DNA from 2 places in the Photobacterium angustum genome. Region 1 is predicted to be linked to the other one. Evidence: predicted binding sites of a transcription regulator. Region 1 holds the regulator's gene; the other holds the start of a gene.
What was found. The regulator PurR, encoded in region 1, represses purine synthesis genes. The targets are predictions, from matches to a motif close to TNANGNAAACGTTTNCNTNA.

Region 1 (3,826 bases):
AATCAGCACAGTTTTAGTTTATCGTCTTGGTACTGATAAAAACGGGACATCGGTGATGATCATGCTACTCGCTGGTGTCGCGATAACCGCAATTTCAGGCGCGGGGCTTGGGTTACTCAATTATGTTGCCGACGATCAAGCCTTACGTGATTTATCATTGTGGTCAATGGGTTCACTGGCTAGTGCAACATGGACAGGCATTATTCTAGCCTATTGCACATTCGGATTACTCTTTACCTATTTTTATCGTCATACCAGTAATTTAAACGCGTTGTTATTAGGCGAAGCTGAAGCTCGACATATGGGGGTTAACACGCAAAAACTAAAACGTAATTTAATTATTACGTGTGCTGCAGGAGTTGGAATTACTGTTGCTGTTTGTGGACCGATTGGCTTTATTGGGTTGGTTATTCCTCATGTGGGGAGAATGCTAACTGGTCCAAATCATAAAACCTTATTACCAATTTCGGCTTTACTTGGCGGCTTAATCCTCTTGGTTGCCGATATGATTGCTCGAAGCGCATTCTCGCCTCAAGAACTGCCAGTTGGGATCATCACCGCCATGTTAGGTGCGCCTTTCTTTATCTATTTATTGGTTAATCAAAAGAGTCAGATGTCATGATGTTAAGTCATTCAGAAAAGGTCGATTTTACAGTAAGTAGCGACAAAGTCTGTGTTATCCAGGCTCGCGACTTATCATTACAATTCGGTGATAAAGTCCTGCTAAATCATCTTGATATTGATATTCACGCAGGAGAAGTCACCGCATTACTTGGGCCAAATGGTGCAGGTAAAAGTACCCTGTTAAAAGTATTATGTGGTGAGATTACGCCAAAATCAGGCACGGTTTCTTTCTTTGATCAACCTCTTAATAATTGGGCTCGGGAAGAATTGGCATGTCACTTAGGTGTCCTTCCACAACATAGCGCATTATCTTTTGCCTTTACCGCTAAAGAAGTTGTCGAGCTAGGCGCAATTCCTTTGCAACTCACGTCGCTTGAGCTGAAAGATGCGACAGCATCAAGCATGCAATACGTTGACATTAACAACTTAGCTAAACGTCTATACCCCACCTTATCGGGTGGTGAAAAACAGCGTGTACACCTTGCCCGAGTTTTAACACAACTCAGTAAAGCCGGTGATAAATGTATCTTGATGTTAGATGAACCAACTTCAGCACTCGATCTCGCCCACCAGCATCACACCTTACAAATTGCCAAAAATATGGCCATGCAAGGCGCTGCTGTAATTGTAGTATTGCACGATTTAAACCTTGCAGCCCAGTACACTGATCGGATGATTTTCCTTAACGAAGGAGAAATAAAAGCCGACGGCACGCCAACACAAGTTCTTACTCCTGAAGTAATAGACACCTTATATGGTTGGCCAGTAAGTGTTCATACGCATCCAAGTGGTGATTTTCCTTACCTTTTATCAGCCAATCATTCTGTTTTTTAATGTGTTATCTGTTAATGACTAGATATACACAATAAATTGACCCTATTAGCATGACAAACATCGAGTTTTTACGGTTAATGATCAATTAATTCAATCAAGTTGAATAGAAAGATTGCACAACGCAAAACACACAGTAAAATGTGAGCGCAAGCGATTACACGTGTAATTAGTGTAAGAACAGTTTCTATCTTCTAATGCCGCATTTTACTGCGGCTTTAGTTGTTTATGATCCATGATAATTGCAACACCCTATAATTCGGTATCAAATTGAATAATTAAGTAGCTAATAACTAAAGGATCTTCATCTCTGCGAGTGAACTCGTAAGCCATAGACTACGTAATTAATCAATTTGGTATCAAAACCTTTGTCAGATCCTAATCTGACCATGATAAGAAGAATAAATATGGCAACCATTAAAGACGTTGCACGTATGGCAGGTGTATCAACTACTACAGTGTCGCACGTGATTAATAAAACACGCTTTGTTGCAGAAGCAACGCAACAAAAAGTATTGGCTGCAGTTGATGAACTTAACTACGCCCCAAGTGCAGTAGCGCGAAGCTTAAAATGTAATACAACACGTACTATCGGCATGTTAGTCACTAAATCGACTAACCCATTTTTTGCCGAAGTTGTGCATGGTGTTGAAGAATATTGTTATGGTGCAGGCTATACACTGATCCTATGTAACACCGAAGGTAACTTAGAAAAACAACGTGATTACTTACGTATGCTTTCTGAAAAGCGTGTAGATGGCCTATTGGTTATGTGCAGCGATCTTGATCAAATGCTGCTCGATTTACTTGAGCGTAAAAATGATCTTCCTATGGTTATCATGGACTGGGGCCCAGAAAGCCCACATACAGATAATATTCTAGATAACGCTGAAAACGGCGGTTACATCGCAACTAAGCACTTTATTGAAAATGGTCATAAGAAAATTGGCTGTTTATCTGGACAAGTTGACAAGTCTACTTGCCAAGAGCGCCTAAAGGGCTTCCGTAAAGCGATGGCAGAAGCAGATCTCACTGTTAATGATGATTGGCTACTTGACGGTGACTTTGAGTGTGAGTCAGCCGTTGAAGCTGCTCAGAAGTTTATCGCAATGGAAGATCGACCTACTGCTATCTTCTGCTTCAACGACATTATGGCTATGGCTCTGATCAGTACCTTTGAACAGGCAGGTCTGCGTGTTCCTGATGATATCTCAATCATTGGTTACGATAACATTGACCTTGCGCCCTACTTTGCGCCACCGCTAACAACTATCCACCAACCTAAACGTCGTTTAGGTAAAAAGGCCATCGAAATCTTGCTAGAGCGTGTAAAAGACAAAAATCATGAGCGTCAAACCTTTGAGATGACGCCTAAACTTGTTGAGAGAAAATCGGTTAAAGATCTCAACTAATAAAATTTATCTTTCTATGTTAAGGAAAAGCCGATAAGTTAACCTTGTTGGCTTTTTTTTACTTATAAAAAAACAATCATGAGTATTTATAATTATTAAGCTTATTTAAATAAGTTAAGAACAAATACCTGAACCAATATCACATTTTTGAGGGCTTAGATTTAATATTAAAAGTATTATTTAATATAACTTTATATAGTCACGAACTGGCAAATTAATTGAAAGATTAAGACGCAAAACCACCGGCCTAAAAATTATGTTAATAATTCAAGGTAGCGGGGTTACCGAAGGATTATTATTGAACCGACAATATTATGACACAAACTTAACAATATATTGACAGTATCAATGTGTAGATTAATTAATCTATTTCCTCGCTCTTAATGTTTAGGTGACACTCATATTTTTTCACCGAGTAGAAGCATGGATAAACCAATATTAAAAGATTCATTAAAATTATTTGACCATTTTGGTTCAATAAAATCACGGTCGATGTTTGGCGGTTTTGGCATTTTTTCTGGTGATACAATGTTTGCATTAGTTGTGAACGATAAACTTCACTTACGTGCAAATGCTGAAACTGAAAAGGAATTCAAACAAGCTGGCTTGGAACCTTACGTTTATAAAAAACGTGGCTTCCCTGTTGTAACCAAGCACTATGCTATACCCGATCAATGGTGGGATGAACCCACAAAGATTGTAGCTCAAGGCAGGTATTCACTGGATGCAGCAGAAAAAGACAAGCAAGAAAAGGAGAGTTGCGTACCTGACCGAATTAAAGATTTACCTAATCTACGATTATCAAATGAAAGAATGCTTAAAAAAGCAGGCATAAACACTATTGAACAACTTCTAGCAGTGGGCTCTCTTGGCGCATATAAAGCACTTCAAGAATCACAGACAAGTCCATTGAGTATTGAATTGCTTTGGGCATTGGAAGGCGCAATTAGCGGTCAACA
Region 2 (3,826 bases), 1.9 Mb from region 1:
GTTGCGATCATTATCCGAGTTGTGACTATATTCAGCCATTAAATCACAACGATGGACATGTAGTGAAAGAGCTCGATATGCCTTGTCCTGAATGTGAGAGTCCATTGGTATTACGCCAAGGTCGTTATGGGATGTTTATTGGGTGTTCAGCATACCCTGCTTGTCACTATTTAGCCTCAACGGAAAAGAAAGCAGAGAATACCGATGTTGGATGTCCTGAATGTCATAAAGGCCATTTAACTGAGCGTAAGTCCCGTTATGGTAAAGTGTTTTATGCCTGTGATCAGTATCCAAGCTGTCGCTTTGCGGTGAATAACAAACCCGTTGTCGGTACGTGTCAACAATGTGGTTTTGGTTTGTTAATTGAAAAAAAATTAGCCAGTTGTGTGAAACTGCAATGTGCAGATAGAAAGTGCCATGCTTATCAAGATCCTGAGAACGCTGATAAAACAGTATAAAAAAAGCCTGCTCAGACGCAGGCTTTTTAAATTGGAGTAAATATTAACGCGGCAATGCGGGGAAATCGTTCTTATCCAGTAAGCTTGATAACATGATCAAACGATACTGCAATTGCTCTGGTGTATCCGCACACACGTTGATGTGCCCCATTTTACGTCCCGCTCGTTTTTCTTTACCGTACCAGTGTACATGACAACCTTCTTGGGCATAAACCGCATCAGGGACGCTATCTAAACCTAAGATATTGATCATCGCACTTGGACGAGTTATTTGAGTACAACCAAGAGGAAAATCACATACTGCGCGTAAGTGGTTTTCAAACTGACATGTTTCTGCACCTTGTTGCGTCCAGTGACCTGAGTTATGAACCCGTGGTGCGATTTCGTTTACCAGTAGTTCGCCATCGAGATCGAAAAACTCGATAGCTAACACGCCGACATAATCAAGGCTATTAGCGACGGCACGGAACATGTTATCGGCTTGCGCTTGCAGTGGTGAATCACCCACAATAGCAGTTGATAAACTCAGTACGCCATCAGTATGGACATTCTCAGTTAAGTTAAATACCTGAATATCACCACTGCGATTACGGGCACCAATCAATGATACTTCGCGTTGAAAAGGAATAAATTGCTCAGCAACAATAGCCTGATTAGGAGAATCAGCAATACATTGTGCCATTTCAGGCCAAATATCATCAATCTGTGCGCTTTCTTTTAAGCGCCACTGCCCTTTACCGTCGTAGCCACCTAATGCACTTTTTAAAACCAGCGGTAACCCGATTTTTTCAATTGCAGTAAGAAGATCTGCACGTTCAGTGATTTCATGGTATTTAGCATTGCGCACGCCAGCATTATCCAATAACGCTTTTTCTAGACGACGATCGCCACCGGCTTTGATTGCTTCTGGCGTTGGGAAGAACTTCTCGCTGGCAGCACAAATATCTAAAATATTGTGAGGAATATGTTCAAACTCGGCAGTGATCGCATCAACGTCATTAATCGCTTCAACGAGCGAGTTCGACATTGCTTGTTGGGTAAGAGGATGAACCACTTTATCACTCTCTACATCATAAGCGATCACATTGATGTTAAGAGGAGCGCCAGCCAGTGCCATCATACGGGCAAGTTGGCCAGCACCAAGGACTAGCACATTATTCATTATGCATCCTCTGCTGGATTTGGGTTGCTTAATACCGTTTCTGTTTGCTCTTTGCGGAAAGCATCAATAGCGGCCAGTACTTGCTCATCTTGAGTGCCGATAATTTGTGCGGCTAATAGACCTGCATTGGCAGCCCCTGCATCACCAATTGCTAAGGTACCAACAGCAATACCTTTGGGCATTTGAACGATAGAAAGTAATGAATCCATTCCTTTTAGTGCACGTGATTGCACTGGTACGCCTAATACAGGCACGCTAGTGAAAGCCGCTGTCATCCCCGGTAAGTGAGCTGCACCGCCAGCACCTGCGATGATCACTTTAATGCCACGCTCTTGTGCACTTTCAGCGTATTCGGCTAGTAAATGTGGCGTGCGGTGAGCCGAAACGACCTTTGTCTCATAAGGAACATTGAAACGATCAAGCATCTCAGCCGCATGTTGCATGGTTGGCCAATCAGATTTTGAACCCATGATAATTCCAACTTTCATCTCATTCTCCTTCAGGTCATAACTTAACATCGTGTTGATGGCTGCATTATACGGTGATTTAGCTCAAAGGAAAACGTTTGCGTCGTGAATATTGACTGTCTTATAACCTAGCATGGAGTTGTGACTAAGGAGTAGGTAGAATGAAATTGAGAAAGTAAAACAACAATATTTGCTGAACAAATAATGAGGATACTGTGGAGAATTTTGCTCAAGTTGTCGCGGCCTTAAAGCAAGGTGAAGTGATCGGGTACCCAACCGAAGCGGTGTTTGGTGTAGGCTGTGATCCGGATAATCAAGAAGCGGTTGAAAAACTATTAGCGATCAAACAACGCCCAGTTGAAAAGGGCTTAATTTTGATCGCGGCTAATTACGATCAGCTGCTGTCATATATTGATGAAAGCCAATTGACCGAACAACAAAAACAAACCGTGATGGCAACATGGCCAGGACCTGTGACTTGGGTAATGCCGACTAAGCCTAATGTTCCCTCGTTTTTGACGGGGCAATTTACCACGATTGCGGTACGTGTGAGTGATCATCCACTCGTGCAACGCTTATGTTTGGAGTTTGGTAAACCAATCACCTCAACCAGCGCAAATTTAACAGGCCAAGAGCCTGGCCGAACAGCGCAAGAAGTTGAACAACAGTTAGGACATTGTTTAGCTGCAATCCTGCAAGGTGAAACAGGCGGACGCACCAATCCTTCCGAGATACGTGATGCGCTTAATGGCAATATCTTCCGTCAAGGGTAAGGGATAAAGAGTATGGATAGCCAAGTAGATAAAAGTGCAGTTAAAGCCTTTTTGTTGGATTTACAAGATCGTATTTGCCAAGCATTAGAGCAACAAGAAACAACCGTCGCGTTTGAACAAGACCAATGGCAGCGTGAAGAAGGTGGCGGTGGTCGTAGTCGTGTATTACGTGATGGCGAAATCTTCGAGCAAGCAGGTGTGAATTTTTCTCATGTTTATGGTGCTGAAATGCCAGCTTCTGCAACAGCACATCGCCCAGAATTAGCAGGTCGTCGTTTTGAAGCGATGGGCGTGTCATTGGTTATTCACCCTCGCAACCCTTATGTGCCAACCTCTCATGCCAATGTTCGCTTCTTTATCGCAGAAAAAGATGGTGAAGCTCCGGTTTGGTGGTTTGGTGGTGGCTTTGATCTTACCCCTTTCTATCCTTTCGAAGAAGATTGCCAACACTGGCATGATACAGCTAAACAGTTGTGTGCGCCGTTTGGTGATGATGTTTATCAACAGCACAAAGCATGGTGTGATAAATACTTCTTCTTACCGCACCGTAATGAAACCCGCGGTGTAGGCGGTCTATTCTTTGATGATCTCAATCAATGGGGATTTGATAAAAGTTTTGCTTATATGCAAGCGGTAGGTAATGGTTTTATTAATGCCTACATGCCGATAGTACAACAGCGTTATTATCTACCCTATGGTGAACGTGAACGGGAGTTTCAGTTATACCGTCGTGGACGTTATGTCGAATTTAATTTGGTTTATGATCGTGGCACTTTGTTTGGTTTACAGAGTGGCGGAAGAACGGAATCTATTTTAATGTCGATGCCACCATTAGCACGTTGGGAGTACTGCTATGAACCAGAGCCCAATTCAGCAGAAGCGCGACTGTATCAAGATTATTTAAAACCACGAGAGTGGTAATCAATTATTGAGCTCAGATCACGGAGTGATAGAGCCTTCTTAATA

Region 2: purE (5-(carboxyamino)imidazole ribonucleotide mutase) is a predicted target of PurR. The motif match lies at 2,174-2,193, and genes of this name have one in related genera.

What each region holds. Positions count from the first base shown of each region.
Region 1 is NZ_MSCJ01000001.1:1,031,607-1,035,432, reverse strand. Features, by position in the region: gene BTO08_RS04435 (FecCD family ABC transporter permease) at 1-622, shown strand, start outside; gene BTO08_RS04430 (heme ABC transporter ATP-binding protein) at 619-1,458, shown strand; gene purR (HTH-type transcriptional repressor PurR) at 1,863-2,867, shown strand; cyclic di-GMP riboswitch class I at 3,066-3,156, shown strand; gene BTO08_RS04420 (TfoX/Sxy family DNA transformation protein) at 3,291-3,826, shown strand, end outside.
Region 2 is NZ_MSCJ01000001.1:2,971,321-2,975,146, forward strand. Features, by position in the region: gene BTO08_RS13550 (DNA topoisomerase family protein) at 1-458, shown strand, start outside; gene BTO08_RS13555 (5-(carboxyamino)imidazole ribonucleotide synthase) at 502-1,620, opposite strand; gene purE (5-(carboxyamino)imidazole ribonucleotide mutase) at 1,620-2,108, opposite strand; gene BTO08_RS13565 (L-threonylcarbamoyladenylate synthase) at 2,303-2,860, shown strand; gene hemF (oxygen-dependent coproporphyrinogen oxidase) at 2,873-3,781, shown strand.